Linked DNA regions of Corallococcus caeni. Each later gene encodes a partner of the first gene's protein in a complex. Links are inferred from orthologs where the notes say so. Each region holds a gene or a part of one and is shown on either strand. Other genes may lie near its edges. The genes, in order: rplI and rpmF.

Region 1 (3,971 bases):
CCCACGCCGGGCCCTGAAGCAGGGGAGGGCGCTCCGAAACCGCGCCCGGTGTCCTCCACCTCCAGCGCCCAGCGGTCCGCTCCGGCGCGCGCGCGGATGCGCACCTCCAGTGTCCCCACCCGGTCCTGGTTGTGCTTCACCGCGTTCTCCACCAGCGTCTGCAGCGCGAAGCACGGCACGCGCTGGGACTCGAGTCCCGGCGCCACGTCCCAGCGCACCTCCAGCCGGTCGCCGAAGCGCGCCGCGAGCAGCGCGACGAAGCGCTCGGTGTGTCCCCGCTCCTCGGCCAGCGTCCAGGTGGGCTCGGTGCGCTCCAGGCTCGCGCGCAGCAGCTGGCCCAGGTCGCTGAGCAGCCGGTCCGTGCGCGACAGGTCCTCGTACATCACCGACCCGATGGTGTGCAGCGCGTTGAAGAGGAAATGCGGGTGCAGCTGGCCCGTGAGCGACTGGAGCTGCGCGGCCCGCAGCTCACCCTCCAGCTCCGCGGACCGCAGTGCTCGCGCCTGCCGCTCCCGCCACTCGTACACGAGCGCGATGACCGCGCAGCCCAGGCCGTAGGTGATGAGGTCCTTCTGGGCCTCCATCGGCAGCGCGTACACGGGAGGCCCCAGGTCGTAGTCCCCCAGCTCCAGCAGCGCGTAGACCGCGTGCCGCAGCCCCGCCATCCCCGCGATGTGCAGCGACGTGAAGAGGAGGAACGCCGCGGCGTGGATGCCCAGGAAGCGCGCCCAACCCACGCGAGGCGACGGCGCGTTGAGCACCGCCGTCATCAAGATGGGCAGGAGCAGCGTGACGACCAGCGCGCTGGTCACCTCCCAGATGAAGGCCGGCGCCCAGTGGCCCGGGTCCCGTTGCATGAGCTGCGTCAGCCGCACCGCGCTGCCCTGCCACAGCCCCAGGGCCAACCCGAACGCCAGGAGCTTGAGCGCCGGGCGCAGTCGCAGCTGGGGCCAGCGCCACGGCCTGGCAGGCATCTCGTCCCGGTCCCTCACCCCACCGCCTCCTGAGCGAGGACGACCGTCCGTGCCGCGCGGGGCTTCATGCCGAAGAGCGGCCGCAGCCACGCCACGCGGGACACGGCCTCGCACAGCGCCAGCGTGAGGGCGAAGGACACGATCAGCACCGTCAGGAGCATGGCCCAGGGCCCCACCGGCAGCCGCAGGCACAGGTAGCCCACGCACACGATGACCGTCTGGTGGAAGATGTAGAACGGATACGACAGCGCCTGCGCGTGCGGCAGCCACGCGGGGGACACGCGGATGTGCCGCCGCGCGTAGGCCAGCGCCACCAGCAGCCCGCTCCAGATGAGGATGGAGCCCCCCACGATGGCGGGCACCACCGGCATCACCGGCCACGGCCACACCACCTCCACCACGAGCGCCGCCACCGCCAGGGCCAGCAGCCCGTGCCGCAGCGTCACCAGCCGGCCCCACACGCCCGGGCAGCGGCCCAGCAGGTGGCCGTACAGGAAGAGCAGGCCGTACATGAGGAAGGTGCGCGGATCATCGAACAGCGCGTGCGTCTCCGGGAAGCCGCGCAGGAGCACCCGGACGAGCACCAGCGGCACCCCGAGCCACAGCACGTTCACCCCCCGCGACAGCCACGCGTCCGCCCGCGCGAGGAACCGCTCCCCGCGCTCCGTTCGCAGCGCCGCGAACAGGGGCAGGGCCAGGATGCAGTAGTGGAACAGGTAGGCCACGAACCACAGATGGTGCCAGCTGAAGCTGCCCGCGGGGTAGGGCACGAAGTCGAACACCGTCGGGTAGAACGCGGCGTAGCCGCCCTGGAACTGCCCCCGGAACAGCCGCTCCACGTAGATCTGCGGCGGCACCACCACGAACATGCCGAACACCAGCGGCAGCAACAGCCGCTTCGTCCGGTCCTTCGCGAACGCCCCCAACGTGCGCCGCCGGAGCGCGAACGCGGTGCCCGCGCCGGAGATGACCATCAAGAGCGGCATGCGCACCAGGTGCAGGACGCCCATGACGGGCTCCAGCTGGGGCAGCGCCTGGGGGCTCTTGATGTGCCACTCCCAGGTGTTGAACATCATCCCTGTGTGGAACAGGTGCAGCACCACGATGGCCAGCACCCGGAGCCAGTCCAGGTCGGGGTGGTGCGCGGCGGCGGGGCGTGATGGGGCGTTCATGGGCAGGGACCTCCAGGCGGTGTCCGCCGCTGAAGTACCCACGCCCGGGCCTCCGCCTCCACGCGGATGCCGTGGAACGGACCGGCAGCGGCGCGAGCCGGACTCCCCCGGCGACCTGGGGGGCCCCTCGAGACGCGAAAAGGGCCGCCCGGTTGCCCGGACGGCCCTTCCCGTGAAGCCATGGAGCGCTTCAGGTGAAGCGGTGGACTACTCGGCCACCACGTCGACCTTGATCTTCGCCGTCACCTCGCGGTGCAGGCGCAGCTCCACGTCGTAGCTGCCCAGCGACTTGATGGGCTCGGCCAGGTGCAGCTGGCGGCGATCCACCTGCTGACCCTGGGACGCGAGCGCCTCGGCGATGTCCAGCACCGTGACGGAGCCGAACAGCTTGTCCTGCTCGCCGACCTTGCGCTTGATGGTGACCTTGACGTTGCCCAGCTTCTTGGCCTGCTCGTCGGCAGCGCCCTTCAGCTTGGCGTTGCGAGCGGTCTGCACGGACTTCTCGTGCTCCAGCTGGCGCATGTTCTGCTCGCTCGCCAGGACCGCCTTCTTGCGCGGCAGAAGGAAGTTGCGGCCGAAGCCGTCCTTCACCGTGACGAGCTCGCCGGACTTGCCGAGGTTGTCGATGTCCTCACGCAGAATGACCTTCATGTTTCTGTCTCCTGTGTTGCGGACCGGCGGCTAGCCGACCACCGCGTTGTAGGGGAGGAGCGCGATGCCGCGGGCGCGCTTGATGGCGATCGCCACCTCACGCTGGTGCTTCGCGCAGTTGCCGGAGATGCGGCGGGGGATGATCTTGCCGCGCTCGGTGACGAAGTACTTCAGCGTCGCCTGGTCCTTGAAGTCCACCGACGCGTTCTTCTCCGCGCAGAACCGGCAGACCTTCTTGCGGCCGAAGCCACGACCACCGCGCTTGTCGTCGTCGCCGCCCATGCCGCCGCGGTCGCCACGATCACCACCACGGTCGCGGTCACCGCCGCGATCACCGCCACGGTCGCCACCGCGCGAACCGCCGCCGTAGCCGCCACCGCCACCACCGGGGCCGCGGGAAGCGCCCGCGCCCTGCTTGCTATCCATGCCGTTGCTCATGAACGTTCTCGTTTCCTGGAAGGTTGGGGGAATGACCCGTCAGAAGAGGCTTACGCCTCCTCCGCGGAGTCCTCTTCCGAATCGACAGCCGCGAACTCCGGCGCCTCGCTCCGGAAGCCGCCACCCTCGCGCTCGGCGGGAGCGCCCGGACGGGTCTCCTCGACGTCGCCGGCCAGCTTCAGGTCCTCGAGGACCGGACGCGACTCGGGGTCCACCTCGTCCGCGATCTTCACGGAGATGTAGCGGGTGACCTCGTCGAGGTTGCGCAGGTTGCGCTCGATCTCCGCCACCAGCTTGCCGTCACCCAGGAAGCTCGTGTGGACGTAGATGGCGCGCGGCTGCTTGGCCACGGGGAACAGCGTCTTCTTCTTCCCCCACACCGTGAAGCGGAGGACCTTGCCGCCCTCGCGCGAAACGATGCCGCGGACGCGCTCCTTCAGCTTGTCCACGTTGTCGTCGGTGAGGTCCGGCTTGACCAGGAAGATGGTCTCGTACTCACGAAGCCGCTTGGCGGCCTGCGTCTCTGCCATGTTTCTCTCCCCTTGGGGTCGAGTGCCCCCCGGACCATCCGGGGAGCGGGGAAACGGCCGGTGACCCTCGAAGGCCACCACCGGGGACGGGAAATCCTCTCGCGCGCCCGTCACCATCGCGCCTTGGCCCGTGCCTGAACACGGGAAGCTTTGAAAGAACATCCCCCAGCACGCGTGGGACACACTCCGGGGGAAGGGGCTTCTAA
Region 2 (6,743 bases), on another replicon or contig:
GGCAGCGGCTGAAGAGCAGCTCCACCGTCTCGCGCGGGTGGGCACCGCGCAGCGCCAGGTCTCCGGCCGCGACGATGTAATCCGGCGCCACCGATTTGGTGATGTCGTCCAGCACGGCCTCGCAGGCCGGAAGGTTTCCGTGAATGTCCGCGAGGATGGCGACCCGCATGGCCGCCCCCATCCTAGCCCGTCGCAGCCGTCGGGCCAGCCGCCGAGGGTAGAAAAATGACAAAGGTACTGCCCGCGTTCGGCTGGCTCTCCACCTTCACCTCGCCGTCCATCGCGCCCATCAGATGCTTCACGATGGAAAGGCCCAGTCCCGTCCCACCCATGTCCCGGCTGCGCCCCTTGTCCACCCGGTAGAATCGCTCGAAAATCCGGGAAAGATGCTTGGGCTCGATTCCCACGCCTGTGTCGCGCACGCGCACGACGCACCGGCCGCCCTCGTACGCTCCGTCCACGTCCACCCGGCCGCCCGCGGGCGTGTACTTCACCGCGTTGTCGAGCAGGTTGAGCAGCACCTGCTCGATGGCCCGCCCATCCCCCAGCGCCACCAGTCCTGGCGGCACGTGCAACCCGATTTGCTGGTTCTTGCCCTCGGCCTTGGGGCGCACGCCTTCGGCGGCGCGGGAGACGGCCAGGGCCAGGGGGACTTCCGTGCGCTGGAAGGTCATCTCGCGCGCCTCCAGGCGGGAGAGCTCCAGCAGGTCCTCCACCAGCTCGGAGAGGCGCTCGGACTGGCGGTGGATGATCTCCACCATCTTCGGGGCCACCTGGGTGTCCTGGAGCGCGCCGCCCTGGAGCGTCTCCGCGTAGCCTCGGATGGCGGTGATGGGCGTGCGCAGCTCGTGGGAGACGTTGGCCACGAAGTCCTTGCGCACCTTCTCCAGCCGGCGCAGCTCCGTGACGTCGTGGAAGACGGCGGCGCTGCCGGGCAGGTCGCGCCCCACGGGCGTCACGCGCACGGCCAGCGTGCGGGAGTACAGCCCCTCGAGCGTCAGCTCCAGCCGCGTGGAGGCCCCCTCATGACAGGCGCGGGCCACCGCGTCGTTGAGGGCTTCATTGCGGATGAGCGCGAGCGGCCGCTGTCCCACGATGGCGCCGTGCGCGGGCCGGAGCATCTCCGCGAGCGCGTCGTTGTGGCGCACCACGGTGCCCTCCGCGTCCGTCACCCAGAGCCCCTCCGCCATGCCGTCCAGCACGGCGGTGAGGATGCGCGCCTCCTGGTTGAGGGCGGCGGCGCGCATGGACAGCTGGTCGTCCAGCGTGTCGATGGCGTCCTCCAGCTGCGCCAGGTCGTCGGTGCGCTCCAGGCCCTTGGGCGGCGCCACGTCCACGCCCGCGGCCAGCGACTGCGTCTTCTGGGTCAGCGCGCGAAGCTGGCGCTCCATGGCCACGCGGCTCGTGCCCAGCGCCAGCGCGGAGCCCGCCAGCGTGACGAGCCCCGCGGCGAGCGCGCCCGCCGGGTGGCCGAAGAGCACGAGCAGCGTCGCGACCAGGAGGGGAGGAACGAGCAGCGCCAGGAGCGTGAAGCGCAGGGGCATGACGGCCTCACGGAGGGCTGAGCTTGTAGCCCACGCCGCGCACGGTCTCGATGATGTCGCCCGCGGGCCCCAGCTTCTCGCGCAGGCGCTTGATGTGCGTGTCCACGGTGCGCGTGTGGATTTCAGCCTGGATGCCCCAGACGTCGGACAGCAGCACCTCGCGCGTCTGCACGCGGTCGCTGCGCTCCAGGAGCGTGCGCAGCAGGCGGAACTCCAGCGCGGTGAGGATGATCTCCTCGCCCTTCACCCGCACCTGGTGGCGGGACGTGTCCAGGCTGATGTCGCCCGCGGCCAGCACCGCGGCGGGGCCCTCCTCCGCGTCCGCGCGGCGCAGCACGGCCTTCACGCGCAAGAGCAGCTCGCGCACGGAGAAGGGCTTCACCACGTAGTCGTCCGCGCCCAGCTCCAGGCCCTGGATGCGGTCGGCCTCCTGGCCCTTGGCGCTGACGATGACGACCGCGGCCTTCTTCAGCTCCGAGTCGCTCTTGAGCATGCGCAGGACCTCACCGCCCGCGACGTCCGGCAGCATCAGGTCCAGCAGCACCAGGTCCGGAGGGTGGGCCCGGGCCCGGGCAAGCCCGCCCGCGCCGGTGTTCGCCGTGTCCGTCTCGAAGCCCGCCGCGCGGAGGTTGTAGTCGACGAGTCCGGCCAGGTCCTGCTCGTCCTCGATGATGAGGATGCGCGCCATGAAGGGTGCTCCCGCGAAGGGATGGAATGCGTGGCGTCCCGTAACAGATTCGTTCCGCCGCGCTCGGGACAACCATGTGACATCCACGCGCCATGCCCGCCCGCCTCCCCAGCGGGGCGCCGGTAGTCTTCCGAGCGGGGCTCAGCGCGGAAACACCGGGTCGCAGGCCTGGGAGGTCAGCTCGATGGGGGCGGCCACCAGGGTCGCGTTGGTGCCGGAGTTCACCTCGCGCAGGTAGTTGCAGGAGCTGCCCAGGAAGCGCGTCGGCGTGTCGGCCGTCAGCGCTTCAATGACGAGCGCGTAGTCGCGCCCCACCGGCACGTCCACCGCCAGCCCCATGGCCGCGCCGCCGGGGGCGGAGGGGAAGCGCAGCGTGCGCCCCGTGTTGCCGTCCGCGTCCTTCAGCTCCAGCAGGTCGCCGGGGTCCACCTGCGTGGCCAGGCAGGTGCGCTGCAGCTCCGTGCAGTTGCGCTTCGCGCCGTCCTTCAGCACCACCACCTGGTAGGCGCCCACCTGGCTCGCGACGGCGCGGCTGAGCGTGACCTCCAGTCCCAGGGGCAGGGCCCCCGGAGCCGCGTCCGGCCCGCAGCCGCAGAGGAGGGAAAGCATCAACAGGGCTGCGTGTCTCATGGCGCGGCGTCCTCCAGGCGGATGGTGATGGGCACGCGGCCGCGCTCCTCCGAGGAAGACAGGGCCACCACCCCTGCCGTGCCGCCAATGGCCACCGCGCCCACGGCCACCCAGAGCCAGGGGCTCTTGTACCAGGGGCGGCTGGCGCCTTCCGTCAGGGCCGTAGTGGGCGCGCTTCGCGACGCCACCTGGAAGAGGAGGGGATGGAACGGATCCCCGCGTCCGGCGAGCCGCCGCTCGGCCGCGTCCACGACCTCGAAGTAGTACTCCACTTCATAGGGCGTGCTCTCCACGGGCAGCTCGTACGCGGGCAGCACGGCGGTGTAGTGCTCCGGCCGGGCGCGGTCGCGCACGAAGTCCACCGACGAGAAGCCCTGCGCCCCCGCGCGCCGGTAGAACAGCCGCGCCCGCGCGCCCAGCGCCATGTCCCGGAGGGTGGCGTCCACTTCCACGCGCTCGCCCGGCGCGGGGTCCGGGATGGGGTCCACCTGCAGGGTGACGGGGTGGACGCGGCGGTGGCGCAGGTCCTCCTTCAGCTTCGCGAAGAGGTCGCGGACCTTGGGCGGCGCGGAGCGGGGCAGCTCGAAGTCCGGCCGGGCCTGGAGCAGCTTCTCGTACGCGCCGCGCGCCAGGGCCTCGTCGCCCAGGTAGAGGGCGGTGAGCCCCTGCAGGCGGTAGAGCTCCACCAGCTCGTCGTCCGTGACGTCGGGCGCGTCCAGCCCGCCCCGCACCACGTCCAGGGCCTCCTGGAAGCGGCCGGCCTCCAGCAGGTCCTTCGCCGCGTCGATGGCGGGGCTCGTCGGGCCAAGCTGGAAGAGGAGGGTGGACGGGGGAAGGGGCGCACGGGCCTGCGCCGGCAGGGCGAGCATCAGCCCGAGCCCCCAGACACAGAGTGCGCCCCGCGAACGTCGAGCGGGGAAGCGCATCAGATGGAAAGCTACCAGAGCGGTGTTGAGGGGATCCACGCGGCGCGGCTCGGTAGTCCAACCCGGCGTGTTGACTGACGGGGGGAGTCCCTCTATGTTGCGCGCCCTTTTGCCGGGAAGCCTTGTAGATGGTCGTAAAGATTGAACAAATCAAAGACGCGGGGCTGAAGCTCGACGAGCCCATCGCTCCCGGGGTCCTCAAGGAGGCCCTGGAAGGTCAGGGGTCCGGCGAGGGCACTGGCTTCCAGGCGACCGCTCCGTCGACGCTCCAGGCCACCCTGCGCAAGGTCAGTGGCGGCGTGCTGCTGACGGGCGGCTTCACGGTCCACGTGGGCGCGCCCTGCAAGCGCTGCCTCGCGGACGTGAAGCTGGACCTTCCCGTGTCCTTCACCATCAACCTGGTGCCGGAGTCCCTGGCCCGGGGCGATGACTTCAAGGACGACGACGAGAAGGCCATGGAGAAGAAGGAACGCACCCAGGGTGAATCCGGGGGCACCTTCGCGCTGGGCGAGGCGGACGAGCAGGTTTTCGATGGGAAGACGATCGATCTGGATCCGATCATCCGGGAACAGGTATTGCTCGCGCTCCCGATGAACGCGGTCTGTCGGGAAGACTGCCAGGGGCTCTGCTCGCAGTGCGGCCAGAACCTCAATGAGAAGAAGTGCGGCTGCGAGACGAAGGTCGTGGACCCTCGCCTGTCGCCGCTGAAGAACATCAAGTTGAACTGACGGTCCCTATGCCCCTCGCAGGTCGCGAGGGGGGACGGGTCCGATGCCGAGGTGAGCCGTGGGAGTTCCCAAGAAGCGGACGTCGAAGATGCGCCGGGACCGTCGTCGGGCCGGCAACAACAACCTGCGGACCCCCGTCCAGGTCATCAAGTGCTCCAAGTGCAAGGAGCCCGTGATGCCGCACCGCGCCTGCGCGGCCTGTGGCAACTACGGTGGCCGTGAGGTCATCGCGACCGCCGCGGAGTAGTTGAAAGCGGAAGGCTGCTGGTGCGGCTCGTCCTCGACGCGATGGGTGGCGACCACGCCCCCGACGCCGTCGTGGAAGGGGGCGTGCTGTTCGCGCGAGCGTATCCCGGGCACGAACTTGTGCTGGTCGGGGACGCCACGCGTGTACGTCCCGTCCTGGATCGCGCCGGCGCGCCCGCCAACGTGCATCTCCACCACGCGTCCGAAGTGGTGGAGATGGACGACCCCGCCACCGCTGCGTTCCGACGCAAGCGGGACTCCTCGCTCCGGGTGGGCTTCGAGCTCGTCCGGAAAGGGGAGGCGTGTGCCCTCGTGTCGGCGGGCAACTCCGGCGCGGTGATGGCCGGTGGCATGTTGACGCTCGGCCGGATCCCCGGCGTGGAGCGTCCGGCCATCGCGGCCCTGTTCCCGGCCCTCAAGGGCGAAGGCCGCTGCCTGCTGCTGGACGCGGGCGCCAACGTGGACTGCCGCCCCTCGCACCTGGCCCAGTTCGCCGTGCTCGGCGAGGCGTACTCGCGCACGCGCCTGGGCGTGAAGCGCCCCCGCGTGGCGGTGCTCTCCAACGGCGAGGAGGAATCCAAGGGCACGCAGCTCACGCGCGACGCCAGCGCCCTCCTGCGCCGCTCGGACCTGGAGTTCGTGGGCTACGTGGAGGGCAAGGACCTGTTCTCCGGCGACGTGGAGGTCGTCGTGACGGACGGCTTCACCGGCAACATCGTCCTGAAGACTTCCGAAGGCGTGGGCATGGGCATCACCGGCCTCCTGCGCTCCGCCATCGAGAAGCGCGGCGGCCTGCCGGAGAAGCTGGGCGCGCTGCTGCTCAAGCCCACCCTGGCGGGGCTGCGCCGCGTCATGGACTACGCCGAATATGGCGGCGCGCCGCTCCTGGGCCTCCAGGGAGTGGGCATCGTCGCGCACGGCCGCTCCTCCCCCCGCGCCATCCACAACGCGCTCGTCACCACGCTGCAGCATGTGCGCGCGGGCGTGCAGGAAGAGCTGACGCGCTGCATTGCCAACGCCGCCGCCTGGCTTCCTCCCCACCAGCGGGGGAGGAAGGCGGACGGGGACGAAGGGGCCGATTAGAGCGCGCGGGCCGGGCGTTGGACTCCGACGACTTCGGAGGCCTCTTGGCACGCACGCACATCATCGGAACCGGCTCCTATGCCCCCGCGCAGGTCCTGACCAACCAGGACCTGGAGCGCCTGGTCGACACGAGCGACGCGTGGATCCGCGAGCGCACCGGCATCCAGGAGCGCAGGCAGGCCGCCCCGGATGAGGCGACGAGCGACCTGGCGGTGCAGGCCTCGCGCAACGCGCTGGAGATGGCGGGCGTGGCCCCCGGCGACCTGGACCTCATCGTCGTGGGCACCGTCACCGCGGACATGCCCATGCCGTCCTGCGCCGCGCTGGTGCAGGCGAAGCTGGGGGCGAAGCGCGCCTTCGCCTTCGACGTGTCCGCCGCGTGCGCCGGAGGCCTGTACGCGCTGAGCGTGGCGGATCAATTCGTGCGCTCCGGCCAGGTGAAGCGCGCGCTCGTCGTGGGCGCGGACGTGCTCACCCGCGCGGTGGACTGGACGGACCGCAACACCTGCGTCCTCTTCGGGGACGGCGCGGGCGCCCTGGTGCTGGGCGCGGAGCCGGACGCGGAGGGCGACGCCATGGCGCCGCGCGGCATCCTCTCCACCCACCTGCGCACCGACGGCGAGCTCGCGAACCTGCTCTGCATCCCCGCAGGCGGCTCCCGCACCCCCGTCACCGCGGACAACGTGGATGCAAATCTTCACAAGCTCAAGATGAACGGGAAGGAAGTCTTCCGCTTCGCGGTGCGCGCGCTGGTGGAATCCACCCAGGCCTCGTTGGGTGTCCACGGGATGACCACGACGCAGGTGGACCACGTCATCGCCCATCAGGCGAACCTGCGAATCCTGGAAGCCGTGATGGAGCGGCTGGAGATTCCCAAGGAAAAATGCTGGCTCAACCT

Evidence for each region.
Region 2: rplI (region 1) and rpmF share a complex: the UniProt entries of both Bacillus subtilis proteins name them as parts of the 50S ribosomal subunit. The link is inferred for Corallococcus caeni from one-to-one orthologs.

Annotation. Positions count from the first base shown.
Region 1 is NZ_BTTW01000004.1:572,027-575,997, forward strand. The notes cover bases 1,076-3,965. They hold rplI (50S ribosomal protein L9), read right to left. Parts: upstream 2,798-3,965; coding sequence 2,354-2,797; downstream 1,076-2,353. Other genes in these bases: AABA78_RS20505 (acyltransferase family protein), read right to left, coding at 1,076-2,146; rpsR (30S ribosomal protein S18), read right to left, coding at 2,828-3,235; rpsF (30S ribosomal protein S6), read right to left, coding at 3,286-3,765. Also shown: AABA78_RS20500 (sensor histidine kinase), read right to left, coding at 1-992; more of AABA78_RS20505, read right to left, coding at 989-1,075. UniProt on the Bacillus subtilis protein: Binds to the 23S rRNA.
Region 2 is NZ_BTTW01000015.1:72,085-78,827, reverse strand. What follows is about bases 3,246-6,168. They hold rpmF (50S ribosomal protein L32), read left to right. Parts: upstream 3,246-4,574; coding sequence 4,575-4,763; downstream 4,764-6,168. Other genes in these bases: AABA78_RS38020 (beta-ketoacyl-ACP synthase III), read left to right, coding at 5,890-6,168; plsX (phosphate acyltransferase PlsX), read left to right, coding at 4,784-5,845; AABA78_RS38035 (YceD family protein), read left to right, coding at 3,917-4,516; AABA78_RS38040 (hypothetical protein), read right to left, coding at 3,246-3,731. In the rest of the region: AABA78_RS38060 (metallophosphoesterase family protein), read right to left, coding at 1-169; AABA78_RS38055 (sensor histidine kinase), read right to left, coding at 183-1,544; AABA78_RS38050 (winged helix-turn-helix domain-containing protein), read right to left, coding at 1,552-2,232; AABA78_RS38045 (hypothetical protein), read right to left, coding at 2,374-2,862; more of AABA78_RS38040, read right to left, coding at 2,859-3,245; more of AABA78_RS38020, read left to right, coding at 6,169-6,743.